4 linked regions of the Antarctobacter heliothermus genome follow. The protein of the gene in region 4 binds, or shares a complex with, the protein of the main gene of each other region. Links are inferred from orthologs where the notes say so. Each region holds a gene or a part of one and is shown on either strand. Other genes may lie near its edges.

Region 1 (4,158 bases), 1.0 Mb from region 4 along the record:
CAAGGCGGCTGGCCTGCAACGCCGTGGCGATGACAATCGGCAGCACCGGCACCACGCAGGGGTTGATCAGCGTCAGGAGGCCCGCGCCATATGCGAATATCAGTTCCATGGACGCGATATTGCCAAAGTTCCGCGCGCTGTCACCCGACAAAGCCCTGACGGGGCATCACGCTCGCGTGGGGGAATATGACAGGTCAGCGCCGCAGCAGACGGGCCAGCGCACCCGGACGGGTGGCAAAGCGGGTAAGGTCGTGGGCTGTGTCGGGCAGACCGCAGCGACGCATCAGGGTGGCAAACATCGCGTTGGGGACATCCCCGGAGATCCAGTCGCCCTGCGCGGCGATGGCCTGTAGCGCTTGCCGGTCAAGCTCTGACAGCATGGACCTCCGGCGGCCGCGGAACATCCCTTCGATGGGGGCACCTGCCGCCAGTGTCGCCAACAGGGCGCGGGTCTGCCCGGTGGTCGCGGCCCCCGCAGCGCGGGCCTGCGGCAGTGCGGCGATGATCGCCTGCGCGGTTTCGGTCCGCTGCGCATCGCCGCCGCGCCAGCGGGCCAGACAGGTCGCGACCCGGTCCGCTGTCCAGCCGGGGCGCGGGAACAGCGCACGGTCCGCCGTGTCTGATTGATTCAGCGCATCACTGTGGCGCAACCCCTCCAGCAGAACGTCGCGCCGGGCCGCTTCCTGCACGGTCATCGACAGCGCCGCCTCGACCCGGATCGGCAGTGGCTGCGCCGGGTCCAGCAAGCGCCGCAGGATCGGATCGGCGGGGTCGACCTCGACAGAGCGCGACAGGCGGCCCAGTGCCGCCAGACCGGCGCACCGCACCGCCGGATTGTCGGACCGCTTGATGGCGGCGGTGATGCGTTGTGTGCTGTCGGTCCCGAGGGACGGAAACTCGCCCAGCAGCATCAGCACCGCGGCCACCTGCGCGGGGTCGTCGCTGTCCAGTAGGGACAAAAGGGAGGGCAAGGCGCGGGCGACGGCGACGTGGCATTCGGCCTCGACACGCGTCGAGGTGCCGGTATGGTCGCGCTCCGCCGCGCTGTGGGCCGCATCAGCGTAGTAGCCGCGCGTGGTCCGGCCTTGCGCCAGCATCCGCGCGCAGGCAGGTGCTGCGATGGCGCGCAACAGGTGCAGCAGGCTGGGGGTGCGCGGCCCGGGCCGCAGTGCCAGTTCCGCCACAAAGGGAATCGCTGCGGCGGAGGCGGTGTAGCAGCCGCCCTGATGGCAGAGCGTTTCGTTCAGCGTGGCAAGGGCGCGCGCGGCCTGCGATGCGCCGCCAAGCGCCAGCGCCCGCAGCGCGGCGGGGACATCCGTGGCCGGGCCGCGGCCATGTGTCAGACCGGCCCAATCCACGCGGTCCAGCCCGTCCAGCATCGGATCAGGCCGCCAGACCCTTGGACCCAAGGTTCAGGAACTTGGTCCGACGAGAGCGGATCAGATCCTCTCGGCTCATGCCGTCCAGATCCAGCAACAGCGCATTGACCGCGGTCCGCACCGCGTCGATCGCGGTTTCGGGGGCACGGTGGGCGCCGCCCAGTGGTTCGGGAATGACGCGGTCGCAGACACCCAACTGGTGCAGATCCTGCGCGGTCAGGCGCAACGCCTCGGCGGCTTCGCGCATCTTGTCGGCGTCTTTCCACAGGATCGAGGCGCAGCCCTCGGGCGAGATGACCGAATAGACCGCATGTTCCAGCATGGCGACGCGGTTGCCGGTGGCAAAGGCCACCGCCCCGCCAGAGCCGCCTTCGCCGATCACAACCGATACCAGCGGCACACCGATTTGCAGGCATTTTTCGGTCGACCGCGCGATGGCCTCGGACTGGCCGCGTTCCTCGGCGCCCTTGCCGGGATAGGCGCCCGGCGTGTCGATCAGCGTCACCACCGGCAGACCGAAACGGTCGGCCATGTCCATCAGACGCAACGCCTTGCGATAGCCCTCTGGCCGGGCCATGCCAAAGTTGCGGGTGATGCGCGAAGTGGTGTCATGGCCCTTTTCGTGACCGATCACCATGACGGGCCGGTCGTCCAGCCGTGCCAGACCGCCCATGATGGCCTCATCCTCGGCAAAGTTGCGGTCCCCGGCGAGCGGCGTGAACTCTGTGAACAGCGCCTCGATGTAATCCTTGCAATGGGGACGTTCGGGATGCCGCGCGACCTGACATTTGCGCCACGGAGTCAGCTTGGCATACAAGTCCTTGAGCAGCGTCTTGGCCTTGCCGTCCAGCGCGGCGGCCTCGGCCTCGACATCCATGTCCTCACTGTTCCGGGCCATGGCGCGCAATTCTTCGGCCTTGCCTTCGATGTCTGCCAGCGGTTTTTCGAAGTCGAGGTAATGGGTCATCGGCGTCTCCTTGCACGGCGCTATATGACCTTGCCGCGTTCCGGATGCAATAAAGCAAGATTTGTCGATCTGTCCCGCGTTATGCAGAGGACAGGCCCGGACGCGCCGTAGGAGTTGAGTATTTGGACCAAGAAGAAGCCAGAGGGGCGCATCCCTATGAGGACCGCCTGCGCCGCGTGATCCAGTACATTTTTGACAACCCCGCTGGTGATCTGTCGTTGGATGCGCTGGCCGATGTGGCGGCGATGTCGCGATTCCACTGGCACCGGGTGCATCACGCCATGACCGGAGAGACCTGCGCCCAAGCGGTGCGCCGCATTCGGGCCCATCGCGCTGCCTGTTGGCTGGTACAGACCGATTGGCCGGTGACGCAGGTGGCCGCGCGGGCGGGGTATGCCAACACTGACAGTTTTGCCCGCGTGTTTCAGCGGCACTACGGCATGACGCCCGCAGCGTTTCGTGCCGCTGGGCGGCCCGATCCGCAATCCCCGATCCTACGACAAGGAGTTCCCCAGATGTATCCTTTTGAAATCCGAGACTGCGCGCCGCAACGGCTGGCGGCATTGCCGCACAAGGGCCCCTATCCAGAAATTGGCCGAGCCTTTCAGCAGGTCGCGGCGGTCTTTACCGCTCAGAACCTGTGGGGTCATGCGCGCGGCATGGTGGGTGTCTACTATGACAGCCCGGCAGACGTGCCCGAACCCGACTTGCGCAGCCACGCCGGTGTGATTTTGGTGGATGGGGTGTCGATGCCGTCTGACCTCGAAGAGGTGCTGTTGCCGGGCGGTCGTCATGCTGTTCTGACGCTCAAGGGGCCTTATTCCGGGCTGCAGGCGGCCTGGGATCACATGTATTGCACCGGCTTGCCGCAAAGCGGCGAGACGCCCGCGGATTCCCCGCCCTTTGAGATTTATCTCAACGACCCAAGCGACACCGCGCCCGCCGATCTGATAACGGAGATCCATGTGCCTCTGGCAGGTGCCTAGCCCAGCAGAACCGGTGCCATGGCGGCCAGTAGCAGCGCTGCCATGGTCCAGTTGAAGACGCGCAGGCGGCGCGGGTCTGCCAGCCAGCGGCGCATCCCTGTGCCCAGAACCGTCCATGCGACGGCGGAGGCGGTGCCGATCACCGCATAGGTGGCCGACACCCATGCGACGGCGGACAGATCGCGGCTGGCGGCATAGAGCGTGATGGCCCCCAGCGCCATGGACCACGCCTTGGGGTTGACCCACTGAAAGGCGGCGGCCTGCACAAAGCTGAGCGGGCGGGCGTTGGCCTGTGCCTCTCCGGGGGCGGCTTGATGGGCGATTTTCCACGCCAACCACAGCAGATAGGCGACAGAGACGAGTTTCAGCAGCGTGTAGGCGGGGGGCCAGACCTCGAACACCTGCATCACGCCCAGACCCACCGGCAGGATCATCAGCGGAAAGCCATAGGCCACCCCGGCCAGATGCGGCAAAGATCGGCGCAGGCCAAAATTGGCCCCCGATGTCATCAGCATCAGGTTGTTTGGCCCGGGTGAGAACACGGTGGCGGCGGCAAAAAGCGCAAGCGCAAGGAGGAGGTCGGCTGTCATGGCGCAATAAATGCACCAATGTGATGGCATGAAATTGCATTGTGCGGCGGAAATGGGCTATCTGTGCAATCCATGCTTGAACTGGACGCCATAGACCGCAAGATATTGCGCGAACTTTCTGCCGATGGGCGGCTCAGTAACCTTGCGCTGGCCGAGCGCGTGGGGTTGTCGCCCTCGGCCTGTCTGCGCCGCACCGCCGCGCTGGAGAAATCCGGGGTCATCAGCGGTTATCGTGC
Region 2 (4,144 bases), 1.0 Mb from region 4 along the record:
TGATGGTAAAGGCGGGATCTTCGAGGCGGCCGATGGTGGCAAAGCCCCAGACGCCGCCCAGAAGGCAGATCAGCATCAAGAGCCAGGTGATCAGCGCCTTGTCGATGGAGGCACGCGCGATGGACATGAGATTATTCTCCGACGCGAGTGAAAGGACGAACGGCTTGGCCGTCCGTGACCAGCGCCGCACCGGTCAACATGATCTGAGTGCCATCCTCTAGCCCATCCTTGAGATAGGTTTGCCCGTCGGTGCGTATCTCGATCTCAATCGGCGTGCGGCGCACCGTGCCGTCTGTGTAGACCATGACGGCTGCAGTCCCGTCCGGCGCGTAGATCAGAGCCGTTTCAGGCAAAACAACGCCATTTTGGCCGTTTGTGCTGGCCGCGGCAATCACCGTCACTGACGCGCCAGGAAAGACAAAATCCCCCGGCGGATCATCAAAACTCAGCGTCAGGGTATAGGTCTGGCCAACCGAATTGGTTTCGGTCTCGAATTCGCGCATGGTCAGCGGATAGCTGGTCGGGTCACCGGGCAATTGGGCGCTGAACGTCACTGTGTCGGAACCGCCAGCTTGGCGGAACAGCACTTCGGGCACTTCGATATCCACCCGCAATTCGGACACGTCATGCAGCCGAACAACGGGCGTCCCCGCGGAGACGGTTGTGAAATTGGCCACAAGACGGCGTGCGATCAATGCCTCGAAAGGGGCATGCAGCGTGGCGTGTTCCAGATTGTCCCGCGCGTCCTCAAAGGCGATTTCTGCAAGGTTCAACTGGGTCTGGGCATCGTTCACCGACACTTCGGAGACGGCTTGGCCACGCAGGCTTTCAAGGCGGGTCAAATCTCTTTGGGCTTTGGTCAGGTTAACTTCGGCCTGCGACATCGCGCGGCGAAACCGATCCAGATCCAGTTGGGCGATCTGTTGGTTCTTTTTCAGATAGGTGCCTTCTTCGGCGTCCAGTGTCTCAATCTGACCGGCGACCTGAAAGGCCAGATCGACTGTTTGCAGCGCCTGCACCTGTCCGTAGAACAGGCGATGGATCTGCGTTGGTTTGGAACTGATTTCCATCAGCTTGACCGGCTTGGGCACCTCCTGCGCAACTCCGGCAGAGGCAAACAGACAACAAGCTAGGGCAAAGGCAAGGGAACGCATCGACGGTCTCCGGATACGGCTAATGGCGGTTGGTCCCGGCACATAGCGATTCTCACGAGAAATTCAAACCGTTCAGTTCACTTTTGCCGCCGCACAGGTGCTGTGCGACTGCGGCGTGTTCGATTTTTTAGAACAGGTGCCGATTGGCCGCAGTTTATTGACCTGAGGATGTGGTGGCCGCTGCGGTTGCCGCTGCGTTACGGGTAACAACTTCGGCCCCGGCGTGGGCAAGAGGGGCTGACAGAATATCGGCTTCGGTCTTCAGCGCGGTGGACAAGCGCGCGCGATAATCGTGCCGGGTGATCTCAATCCCGCCGAGGGTTGCCAGATGCGGAGTCAGAAACTGCGTGTCGAACAACATGAATCCGGTGCGCCGGAGTAAATCCATCAACCAGGCCAGCGCGATCTTTGACGCATCTCGGCGGCGCGAAAACATCGACTCGCCGCAAAAGGCCGCGCCCACGGTCACGCCATAGACGCCGCCGACCAACTCGCCCGCCATCCACACCTCTAACGCGTGGGCGCGGCCCTCGATGTGCAGCGCATGGTAAAGGTCGCGGATTTCTGCGTTGATCCATGTTTCATCGCGGTCTGCGCATCCGTCGATCACGCCAGTGAAGTCGGCGTTCAAGGTGACCTTGTAATCATCTCGGCGCAACCTCTTGGCCAGACTGCGTGAAATGCGAAACCCGTCCAAAGGCAGAATGCCGCGACGCCGGGGATCGACCCAAAAGATTTCCGGATCGTCATGACGTTCTGCCATCGGAAAAATTCCGGTGCGATAGGCGTGAAGCAGCAGTTCGGGGGTAACGCTCATGAGGTATGTGAAATCATTTGGTAAAGGTGATCAACAATGTGGGTATTTGCCCAGGGGGGCAAGCCCGGACCGAAACCGGACCGGCGGAGCATCGCGCAGGCGCGACCTGCGTGGTCGCGGTGGCAATCCCCTCCGCGTCCCAGCAGGACACCCCGACAGGAGGCAGGATTACTCCAGCCCGCCTGCCTCCAACCATTTTTCCAACCAGTGGATGTTATAGTCGCCGGTGTGGATGTCCTTTTCGCGCAAAAGCGCGTGGAACAGCGGCACCGTTGTGTCGATGCCATCCACGATCAACTCTCCCAATGCGCGGTTCAGACGGGCCAGGGCCGCAGGCCGGTCGGCCCCGTGCACGATCAACTTGGCAATCAGGCTGTCGTAGTAGGGGGGGATGCGGTAGCCGTCGTAAAGCGCGGAGTCCATGCGCACGCCCAGACCGCCGGGGGCATGAAAATGTGAGATGGTGCCGGGGGAGGGCCGGAATTCCGGCAACTTTTCCGCGTTGATCCGGACCTCGATGGCGTGGCCGTTGATCTTCAGATCGTCCTGCGTGAACGATAGCGGATGCCCTGCGGCAACCCGGATTTGCTCGCGCACAAGATCGACACCAAAGATGGCCTCGGTCACGGGGTGTTCCACCTGCAGGCGAGTGTTCATCTCGATGAAATAGAACTCGCCGTCTTCGTACAGGAACTCGATGGTGCCAGCGCCGCGATAGCCCATTTCTGAAATCGCCTTGGCGCAGATGCCGCCGATATGGGCGCGTTCCTCGGGGGAGATCGACGGGCCGGGGGCCTCTTCAAACACTTTCTGGTGGCGGCGCTGCAACGAACAGTCCCGTTCTCCCAGATGCACGCCATTGCCCTGACCGTCGCCAAAGACCTGAATCTCGATGTGGCGCGGCCGTTGCAGGTATTTCTCGATGTAGACTTCGTCGTTGCCAAAGGCGGCCTTGGATTCGGACCGCGCGGTCAGATAGGCGCGCTCCATTTCATCTTCGTCGCGCGAGACCTTCATGCCGCGGCCGCCGCCGCCCGCGGTGGCCTTGACGATGACCGGATACCCGAAGGAGGCGCCGATTTTCTTGGCCTCTTCGACAGAGCCGACGCCGCCCTCTGACCCCGGAACAACCGGAATGCCCAAGGTCTTGGCCGTTTCCTTGGCGGTGATTTTGTCACCCATCGTGCGGATATGTTCCGCCGACGGGCCGATAAAGGTGATGTCGTGATCTTCGACAATCTGCACGAAACGGGCGTTCTCGGACAGGAAACCATAGCCGGGGTGGATTGCCGTAGCCCCGGTGACTTCGCAGGCCGAGATGATCGCAGGAATCGACAGATAGCTGTCGGTGGACGGCGCGGGGCCGATGCAGATGGTTTCATCCGCCATGCGCACATGCATCGCGTCGGCGTCGGCGGTGGAATGCACCGCGACTGACGGAATGCCCATTTCACGACAGGCACGAATAACGCGCAGCGCGATTTCGCCTCGGTTGGCAATAAGGATTTTGTCGGTCATGCGCTTACTCGAGGATCACAAGCGGGGCGCCGTATTCGACCGGGGCGCCATCCTCGACAAGGATACGCTTGACGGTGCCTGCGCGCGGTGCCGGAATGTGGTTCATCGTCTTCATCGCTTCGACGATCAGCAGCGTGTCGCCTTCTTTAACGGCAGTGCCGACGCTGATGAACGGATCGGACCCCGGTTCCGCCTGCATGTAGACCGTGCCCACCATGGGCGAGGTCACGGCACCTGGATGGGCTGCCGGATCTTCGGGCATCTCAGGGGCAGCGCTCGCAGCGGGGGGCACTGCAGGCGCGGCATGTGCCACCGGAGCAGCGGGCGCGGCGATGGCCGGAGCGGCCACCGGGACAACGCGGCTTATGCGCACTTGCAGGCTGTCGTCATCGCCGTATTCGCGCATGACTTCCAGTTCCGTCAGGTCGTTCTCCTGCAGGAGTTCCGCCAGCGCCTTGATGAAGGCCACATCTGCCTCGGTCTTCTTCTCGCTCATGCCATCCTCGCCATGTTCATCGGCCCGTTACCGGTCACACCGGCGGGTTCTGCGCAGCTTATAGGCTATGGCGCGGCGAAGGAAAAGCGATGCCGCGCAGGTTCCGGCGCGGCTTTTGCCGGCTGTCGCGGTCTGGTTCCATGAGGTCGGTGCGCGACG
Region 3 (4,302 bases), 1.0 Mb from region 4 along the record:
CCTCAGTCGTCGACGATCTCATCGATAATCGGATGAATAAGGCGTGATCTGACCACCACCACCCGGTCAGCCGCCGATTTAATCGGCGGCTGACGTGTTTCAGGGGCGTCGCCGCGCCAATCGGCAGGTTGTCTTGCGGGACGCTGTTTACCAAGACGCATCAGTCTGGTGCGCTGCGTGCCCCTGCGGCATGTCAAACGCATGCAATGCAGTCGCCAAGCCCCTATCGTTGCGCGGGAAAACAACCGCTCGCCCTGCGCCGGACAGCCCCGCCCTGCCATCGCCGGATTTTCTTCACAATTCGACCCAACCCGCTGCAAAACTATGCCTCGGATGTTAACATGTCTTTATGTGGGGGCGCTCTGGATGGAGCAGCCGCATGCAAACGAACTTTCCACCGACGCTAACCGCGCCGCAGGTCACCGGCCACCCGCAAGGGCTGCCGGGCGAACAACCGGAGACCCGCGCGCAGACCAAAGTCCAGCCGATCGCCAACGCCCGCAACCCCGAGGCGCGGCTTAATGACGGGCTGGAGCCGACCAAGTTTTGGCGCGCCGCCATTGGCCAGCCCGACCCCTCGACCAATGCCCCGCCACCATCGATCATGCAGATAACCATCAGCCGATTGCTGGACGCGCAAAACCCGGACTTTGACAACCCCGAGTCAGACACCACAGCCAACGCCCAAACAGTTGAGCCCCCCCCGGACTCGCAGCTCTATGTGGACAAGGTCACGTCAGGAGACGGCCCCGCCACAGTCGATCAATCGGCAGAACCGAACGACGCGCGCAAGTCGGTCTTCAGCACCTTGCCGTAGTTGTTCTTAGGCAGCGCCGGCAGCATCACATAGGCCTTTGGCCGTTTGAAACGCGCAATTCGGGCGAGGCAATGCGCATCCAGTGCGGCCTCGTCCAAAGAGCCGTCGCAGACGACAAAGGCTACCACCTCTTCGCCCCATTCGGGGTGCGGACGTCCGACCACGGCAACTTCGGACACTTGCGGGTGTTCCAGCAGCGCCTCTTCAACCTCGCGCGGGTAGATGTTGGTCCCGCCCGAGATGATCAGATCCTTGGACCGGTCCTTCATCGTGACGTAGCCGTCACCATCCATCGCACCCATGTCGCCAGTCCACAGCCATCCGTCCTTCAGCGTTTTTGCCGAGGCCTCCGGGTTCTTCCAATAGCCGGCCATTACGATGTCACCACGCACAAGGATCTCACCCACGGCATCTGTTGGCACCGTCTTGCCGTCTTCATCGGCGATGCGCACCTCGACCGCAGATTGCGCCCGTCCGACGGAGCCCAGACGCTGCCGCCAACGCGGATAAGTCCGGTCCGTAACGTCATGGCGCGACAGCGCAGTTATGCCCATCGGGCACTCCCCCTGACCATAGATCTGCACAAAAATCGGTCCAAAATGGTCAACTGCCTCGATTATGTCGGCATTGTACATCGGGCCACCGGCGTAAACGATGGTGCGCAGCCCGGTGCCAGGACAGTCTGTCTCTTTGGCGTGGCGGGTCAGGCGCTGCACCATGGTAGGCGCCATGAACATGTGGACGCCCCTGAAATGCACGGCAAGGTCCAGTGTCTCCTTGACATCGAATCCGCCTGACGGAGGAAACACATGACGGGCCCCGGCGCGAACGTGCATCATGTTGTAGATGCCTGCACCATGGCTGAGCGGAGCGGCATAAAGGGCGGCATCTTCGGCACGGACGAGATCACAGTCGCATTGGTAACTCAGTGACATGGTCACCAGCATCCGGTGGGTGATGATCACCCCCTTTGGCCGGCCCGTGGTGCCGGACGTGTAAAACAGCCATGCCAGATCATCCGGCGCGCGTTGGACAGGTGCGTCGCTCGCTGGCGCATTAAGCAGAGCCTGCCATCCGGCGCTGCCGGTCTCGATCACTTCGGTTGCAGTTACGACCGCGAGATCCGGGGCCAAGTCGGGCGTTGCGAAGACTAGCGACGCGCCAGAGTTTGTCAGGATGAAATCCGCCTCACGCGGGTGCAGCTTGGCATTGATCGGAACGATGGCGGCACCTGCGTACCACGCGCCGTATTGCGCGATCAGATAGTCAGGCACGTTCTTCATGAACAGGGCAACCCGGTCGCCGGGCCGGATGCCCCGGGCAATCAACGCCCCGGCAAGACACTGCGCTGCAAAGTGGAATTGGCCGTAGCTTGCCACCGGATCGCAACCAAGAAACAGTGCCGGACAGTCCGGTGATTGCTGCGCCGTGCGGGCAAGCCAAGTGGAAATATTCATGGATGGTCCTCCCCGGGGTGGAATGCTATGCGCGGCTCCGCTTGGCCGCAACACGGCTTGGAACAGATCTGCCGCCGTTGCGAGGTCTGGTGCAGGGCGCGCTGCCAGCGCTACCGAGACCGCCGTCGCGCACCGACCTCATGGAACCAGACCGCGACAGCCGGCAAAAGCCGCGCCGGAACCTGCGCGGCATCGCTTTTCCTTCGCCGCGCCATAGCCTATAAGCTGCGCAGAACCCGCCGGTGTGACCGGTAACGGGCCGATGAACATGGCGAGGATGGCATGAGCGAGAAGAAGACCGAGGCAGATGTGGCCTTCATCAAGGCGCTGGCGGAACTCCTGCAGGAGAACGACCTGACGGAACTGGAAGTCATGCGCGAATACGGCGATGACGACAGCCTGCAAGTGCGCATAAGCCGCGTTGTCCCGGTGGCCGCTCCGGCCATCGCCGCGCCCGCTGCTCCGGTGGCACATGCCGCGCCTGCAGTGCCCCCCGCTGCGAGCGCTGCCCCTGAGATGCCCGAAGATCCGGCAGCCCATCCAGGTGCCGTGACCTCGCCCATGGTGGGCACGGTCTACATGCAGGCGGAACCGGGGTCCGATCCGTTCATCAGCGTCGGCACTGCCGTTAAAGAAGGCGACACGCTGCTGATCGTCGAAGCGATGAAGACGATGAACCACATTCCGGCACCGCGCGCAGGCACCGTCAAGCGTATCCTTGTCGAGGATGGCGCCCCGGTCGAATACGGCGCCCCGCTTGTGATCCTCGAGTAAGCGCATGACCGACAAAATCCTTATTGCCAACCGAGGCGAAATCGCGCTGCGCGTTATTCGTGCCTGTCGTGAAATGGGCATTCCGTCAGTCGCGGTGCATTCCACCGCCGACGCCGACGCGATGCATGTGCGCATGGCGGATGAAACCATCTGCATCGGCCCCGCGCCGTCCACCGACAGCTATCTGTCGATTCCTGCGATCATCTCGGCCTGCGAAGTCACCGGGGCTACGGCAATCCACCCCGGCTATGGTTTCCTGTCCGAGAACGCCCGTTTCGTGCAGATTGTCGAAGATCACGACATCACCTTTATCGGCCCGTCGGCGGAACATATCCGCACGATGGGTGACAAAATCACCGCCAAGGAAACGGCCAAGACCTTGGGCATTCCGGTTGTTCCGGGGTCAGAGGGCGGCGTCGGCTCTGTCGAAGAGGCCAAGAAAATCGGCGCCTCCTTCGGGTATCCGGTCATCGTCAAGGCCACCGCGGGCGGCGGCGGCCGCGGCATGAAGGTCTCGCGCGACGAAGATGAAATGGAGCGCGCCTATCTGACCGCGCGGTCCGAATCCAAGGCCGCCTTTGGCAACGACGAAGTCTACATCGAGAAATACCTGCAACGGCCGCGCCACATCGAGATTCAGGTCTTTGGCGACGGTCAGGGCAATGGCGTGCATCTGGGAGAACGGGACTGTTCGTTGCAGCGCCGCCACCAGAAAGTGTTTGAAGAGGCCCCCGGCCCGTCGATCTCCCCCGAGGAACGCGCCCATATCGGCGGCATCTGCGCCAAGGCGATTTCAGAAATGGGCTATCGCGGCGCTGGCACCATCGAGTTCCTGTACGAAGACGGCGAGTTCTATTTCATCGAGATGAACACTCGCCTGCAGGTGGAACACCCCGTGACCGAGGCCATCTTTGGTGTCGATCTTGTGCGCGAGCAAATCCGGGTTGCCGCAGGGCATCCGCTATCGTTCACGCAGGACGATCTGAAGATCAACGGCCACGCCATCGAGGTCCGGATCAACGCGGAAAAGTTGCCGGAATTCCGGCCCTCCCCCGGCACCATCTCACATTTTCATGCCCCCGGCGGTCTGGGCGTGCGCATGGACTCCGCGCTTTACGACGGCTACCGCATCCCCCCCTACTACGACAGCCTGATTGCCAAGTTGATCGTGCACGGGGCCGACCGGCCTGCGGCCCTGGCCCGTCTGAACCGCGCATTGGGAGAGTTGATCGTGGATGGCATCGACACAACGGT
Region 4 (4,212 bases):
AGATGTGTGGGCCGTGTCGGCAGACCCGACAGATGCACTGCCAAAGCCTCTCCTGCGGCCGGGTTGTGACCGCCATCCAGCCACAATTCGATCGCAGGGGCCGCCGCCACCAGCGGACCGGACCGCAGCCGCTGCAGTCGGGCAGGCCATTCTGCCCTAGTCATCGCGCCCTCAAACGCCGCCTCCGGCATGTTCAGAAGTCGCAACACCGCCAACGCAGCACCAGCGTTCTGGACTTGATGCGCGCCGGGCAGCACCGGCAACGGCAGATCCAATAGCCCGATCTCATCCTGAAACACCAGCCGTCCGTGTTCTTGCCAGACATGCCACTGCTGCCCATAAGCCAGCAAAGGCGCACCCAGCGCCGCCGCCCGCGCCTCGATCACCTCCAACGCGGCCTCCGGTTGCGGGCCGACCACACAGGGCGTTCCCCGTTTCAGAATACCCGCCTTTTCCCCAGCGATCAGCGCCAGCGTGTCGCCAAGATACTGCTCATGATCCATCGAGATCGGGGTAATCACCGTAGTCGCAGGGCGCGCGATCACATTGGTCGCGTCCAATCGCCCACCCAACCCTGTCTCCAGCAACACATAGTCGGCAGGCACTCGGCTCATCGCCAGCAGGGCGGCACAGGTCGTGATCTCGAAATAGGTGATGGACTCAGCGCCATTTGCGGCAACGCATTCGTCCAGTACCGCCTCCAGTTCGGGTTCGGAAATCAGCGCTCCCGCCAGCCGGATCCGCTCATGGAATCGCGCCAAATGCGGCGAGGTATAGGCGTGGCAGGTTTGCCCCGCCGCCTCTATCCCCGCCCGGATCATGGCCTGGGTCGATCCCTTGCCATTGGTTCCGGCCAGATGGATCACCGGCGGCAGCTTGCGTTCGGGATGATCCAGCGCCTCCAGCAACCGCCAGACCCGATCCAGCGTGAGATCTATGATCTTGGGGTGCAACGCCATCATGCGCTGCAACAATAGGTCAGACCCTAGCGCCCCTGCGCTCATCTTCCGAAACCCCTTGATATGTCGAAGATCACGTTGCGTTATTGTCCAGCGCCGCGTTGGGCTCTGGTTTCAGATCCTCTGGCCCCGGCGGCGGCAGATCGCCCCATGTCGCCGGCGGCATCCCCATCAACATGCGGGTGATCACGATCAACTCTTCGCGCATCTTGCGCCGGTCGGTGACGCGGTCCAGCATCCCGTGCTCCAACAGGTACTCTGCCCGCTGGAACCCCTCGGGGAGTTTTTCGCGAATGGTCTGCTCGATCACGCGTGGTCCGGCAAAACAGATCAACGCATTCGGCTCGGCAATTTGCACGTCACCCAACATCGCATAGGACGCGGTCACACCGCCGGTCGTCGGATGCGTCAGCACCACGATATAGGGCAGCCCGGCCTCTTTCAGCATCTGCACGGCTACGGTCGTGCGCGGCATTTGCATCAGGCTCAGAATACCCTCCTGCATCCGCGCGCCTCCGGCGGCCGAAAACAACACCAACGGGCGGCCCAGCTTTACAGCCTCTTGCGCGGCGGCAATGATCGCATTGCCGACGTACATTCCCATCGACCCGCCCATAAAGCTGAAATCCTGCGCCGCCGCCACAATCGGCGTGCGACCGATCTCACCGGCTGCGACCAGCATCGCCTCTTTCTCATGCGTGGCCTTCTGCGCGGCTTTCATCCGGTCTGGATACCGCTTCTGATCGCGAAAATGCAGCGGGTCGGCCACCGGCTCTGGCACAGCCAGTTCATTGAACACGCCGCCATCAAACAGCGCCAGAAATCTGTCGCGCGGCGTGATGTGCATGTGATGGCCGCAATTGGTGCAGACATTCAAATTATCGCTGATCTCGCGGTGAAACAGCATGGTGCCGCAGTCGTCACATTTGGACCACAGGTTCTCGGGCACTTCGCGGCGGGAGAAGATGGAGTTGATCCGCGGACGGACGTAGTTGGTGATCCAGTTCATGGGCGACCTGCGCAAGTTCCAAGATGGCCGAGAAATAGGCGCGCCGGACCGGAAATGCAATCAACCATGGGCACGCGCACGGCCCCAGCTTCTTCTGTCTGGAAATATCCCAAAGGAGGCGACCAAAGGGAGCCGGAAGTCATGCTGCAAGCATGCCTCTGGCGTCACGCCTCTTCCTGCTTACAATCGCAGGGCCACCCGTGCGGTTAACCAGCTCAACCCGATCATCGCCAGATCCAGCGGCAACAGGGCGGCGATATCTGCGGTGTCGTCCGGTCCGAACGGCCATTGCCGCAGCGCCAGCCCGGACATCTCTCCACTCATGGAAACCCCGGCAAACACCAAGACGTTGTTCACGAAATGCAGCGCAACCGCCGGACCCAGACTGCCGGACCGCGCTGTCAGGTCGGCTGCGGCCAACCCGAACAACGCACTCCATCCCGCCACCATTAGGGCGTTGTCGCCGTAAACACCTGGCATGTAATGCCCCAAGCCAAAGGCCAACGAGGGCACCCCCAACCAGATCGCCGGGTGCCGCAGGCGCGCCGCCAGTTGGGACTGGAAATAGCCACGAAAGAATACTTCTTCCGCGCCGGTCTGAACGAACACCACGACCAGCGTTGCAGGCAAACACAACAGCCATTTGTCCAACGGCAACCCCGGTCGCGTCGAGGTCAGCAGATCCCAGGGCGGCAACATCAGAACCGCCATATTCAGCACCACCAGCGCGCCAGTGACACGCAGAAAATCCCACCGGAACAACCGCCAAGGCCCCAACAGGCTCAGACCGGGCCTGTCGTGCAACATCTCGGCGACCATCATCGCCCCCACGCCCAGCGCGCCGGTCAACAGGAGCACCAGCAGCAGGCTTTGCGGTGTCGTGCCGGTCTGCAACTGCTCCAGCAGCGAAAGATAGGCGTCGCCCTGCATGACACTGCCCAGAAGCCCGACAATCCCCCGCGCCAGCCCGAACCAGATCACGACGCACAGCACCAGTCCCAGCGCCAGCCGCCACAACTCGGCGCGCGGCTCAGCGGGCGCTGTCATGATCTGGTGGCGCCTGTAGCGCATCGGGCGGTTCATACCTGGCCGGTCACGCTGTGGGCCAGTCAGGGCGGGCCGACAGGTTGCGAATCTCGTCGCGCGTTAAAAAGGTCGTTCCCGGTGTCATGCACCCATGATCCGGCGCCAAAGCCCCCACTGTCAACGCCGCCGCGCCGTTGACGCCACCGCCCCCCATGCTACGACATGCCCATGCTGGATATCTTCCTAAAGACCGTTCCCTTTTTCTGCCTGATCGCGCTGGGATACGGCGCGGCAAAGTCGCGTTTCTTTTCCGAAGAGGCCAGCGCCAGCCTGACAAAGTTCGTCTTCTACTTTGCGCTCTCGGCGATGCTGTTCCGCTTTTCCGCCAATTTGCGCTTTGACGAGATATTCGAACCGCGCCTTGCAGCTGCTTATCTCTGGGGCACCGCCTTTACATGGGGATTGGGCATGGCGGTCGCCTTTTTGCGCGGGCTGGACCTGTCCACCGCCTCGATCGAGGCGCAATGCGCCGCTATTGGCAACACCGGCTTTCTTGGCGTGCCGATGCTGGCCCTGTTGCTGGGACAAGAGGCGGTCGGCCCGATCATCCTGATCCTGTCGATTGACCTGATCGTGTTTTCCTCGCTCCTGACACTAATGGTGACCGGCGCGCGTGAGGGGCGCATGCACCTTGGCATATTGCGCAAACTGCTGGCCGGGCTCCTGAAAAACCCGATGATCGTCTCTATTGGTCTGGGTCTCATGGTATCTGCCAGCGGATTGGGTGTGCCCGAAACCGCCAATAGCTTTCTCACCACGCTGGGCAATGCCGCCACCCCCGGCGCGTTGTTCGCCATCGGTGCGTCTTTGGCCTCAAAATCTGCCGAGCGGGTCCAGATTGCCGTTTGGTTGAGCTTTGCCAAACTGATCCTGCATCCGCTGTTTGTCGGGCTGGGGGTTTATATCTTTTTCCCGATCGATGCCTATCGCGCCGCCGTCGCCGTGTCCGCCGCCGCGCTGCCCGTGGCGGGCAACGTGTTCATTCTGGCGCAGCACTACGGCATCGCACCACAGCGGGTGTCGGCAGCCATCCTGATTTCCACGGCTGTCAGCATCCTGACCGTCAGCGCGGTGATTGCCACGGTCACTGGCTGGATCGACTGACACCGCCGCGCTACGAACGCGGCGGCGATAGCAGCCCCCTGCCCCGCCTAGTCG

What was found.
Region 1: the proteins of accD (region 4) and ANTHELSMS3_RS01435 are in contact, whole or in part, in a solved structure (PDB 8UXZ), measured with the Escherichia coli proteins. The link is inferred for Antarctobacter heliothermus from one-to-one orthologs.
Region 2: the proteins of accD (region 4) and accC are in contact, whole or in part, in a solved structure (PDB 8UXZ), measured with the Escherichia coli proteins. The link is inferred for Antarctobacter heliothermus from one-to-one orthologs.
Region 3: the proteins of accD (region 4) and accB are in contact, whole or in part, in a solved structure (PDB 8UXZ), measured with the Escherichia coli proteins. The link is inferred for Antarctobacter heliothermus from one-to-one orthologs.

Annotation. Positions count from the first base shown.
Region 1 is NZ_CP022540.1:286,254-290,411, reverse strand. What follows is about bases 366-3,209. They hold ANTHELSMS3_RS01435 (acetyl-CoA carboxylase carboxyltransferase subunit alpha), read right to left. Parts: upstream 2,347-3,209; coding sequence 1,384-2,346; downstream 366-1,383. Other genes in these bases: ANTHELSMS3_RS01430 (AraC family transcriptional regulator), read left to right, coding at 2,469-3,209; ANTHELSMS3_RS01440 (hypothetical protein), read right to left, coding at 366-1,379. In the rest of the region: ANTHELSMS3_RS01445 (cytochrome c biogenesis CcdA family protein), read right to left, coding at 1-109; more of ANTHELSMS3_RS01440, read right to left, coding at 195-365; more of ANTHELSMS3_RS01430, read left to right, coding at 3,210-3,332; ANTHELSMS3_RS01425 (LysE family translocator), read right to left, coding at 3,329-3,922; ANTHELSMS3_RS01420 (Lrp/AsnC family transcriptional regulator), read left to right, coding at 3,995-4,158. UniProt on the Escherichia coli protein: Component of the acetyl coenzyme A carboxylase (ACC) complex. First, biotin carboxylase catalyzes the carboxylation of biotin on its carrier protein (BCCP) and then the CO(2) group is transferred by the carboxyltransferase to acetyl-CoA to form malonyl-CoA.
Region 2 is NZ_CP022540.1:2,329,323-2,333,466, forward strand. What follows is about bases 1,315-4,144. They hold accC (acetyl-CoA carboxylase biotin carboxylase subunit), read right to left. Parts: upstream 3,490-4,144; coding sequence 2,140-3,489; downstream 1,315-2,139. Other genes in these bases: aat (leucyl/phenylalanyl-tRNA--protein transferase), read right to left, coding at 1,315-1,971; accB (acetyl-CoA carboxylase biotin carboxyl carrier protein), read right to left, coding at 3,494-3,985. Outside these bases: ANTHELSMS3_RS11080 (efflux RND transporter permease subunit), read right to left, coding at 1-127; ANTHELSMS3_RS11085 (efflux RND transporter periplasmic adaptor subunit), read right to left, coding at 132-1,154; more of aat, read right to left, coding at 1,309-1,314. UniProt on the Escherichia coli protein: This protein is a component of the acetyl coenzyme A carboxylase complex; first, biotin carboxylase catalyzes the carboxylation of the carrier protein and then the transcarboxylase transfers the carboxyl group to form malonyl-CoA.
Region 3 is NZ_CP022540.1:2,331,562-2,335,863, reverse strand. The notes cover bases 1,315-4,302. They hold accB (acetyl-CoA carboxylase biotin carboxyl carrier protein), read left to right. Parts: upstream 1,315-2,556; coding sequence 2,557-3,048; downstream 3,049-4,302. Other genes in these bases: accC (acetyl-CoA carboxylase biotin carboxylase subunit), read left to right, coding at 3,053-4,302; ANTHELSMS3_RS11105 (AMP-binding protein), read right to left, coding at 1,315-2,274. Also shown: acs (acetate--CoA ligase), read left to right, coding at 1-47; ANTHELSMS3_RS11110 (hypothetical protein), read left to right, coding at 380-817; more of ANTHELSMS3_RS11105, read right to left, coding at 763-1,314. UniProt on the Escherichia coli protein: This protein is a component of the acetyl coenzyme A carboxylase complex; first, biotin carboxylase catalyzes the carboxylation of the carrier protein and then the transcarboxylase transfers the carboxyl group to form malonyl-CoA.
Region 4 is NZ_CP022540.1:1,308,870-1,313,081, reverse strand. The notes cover bases 1-2,898. They hold accD (acetyl-CoA carboxylase, carboxyltransferase subunit beta), read right to left. Parts: upstream 1,969-2,898; coding sequence 1,033-1,968; downstream 1-1,032. Other genes in these bases: ANTHELSMS3_RS06150 (CPBP family intramembrane glutamic endopeptidase), read right to left, coding at 2,149-2,898; ANTHELSMS3_RS06160 (bifunctional folylpolyglutamate synthase/dihydrofolate synthase), read right to left, coding at 1-1,004. Outside these bases: more of ANTHELSMS3_RS06150, read right to left, coding at 2,899-3,015; ANTHELSMS3_RS06145 (AEC family transporter), read left to right, coding at 3,223-4,158; ANTHELSMS3_RS06140 (NYN domain-containing protein), read right to left, coding at 4,206-4,212.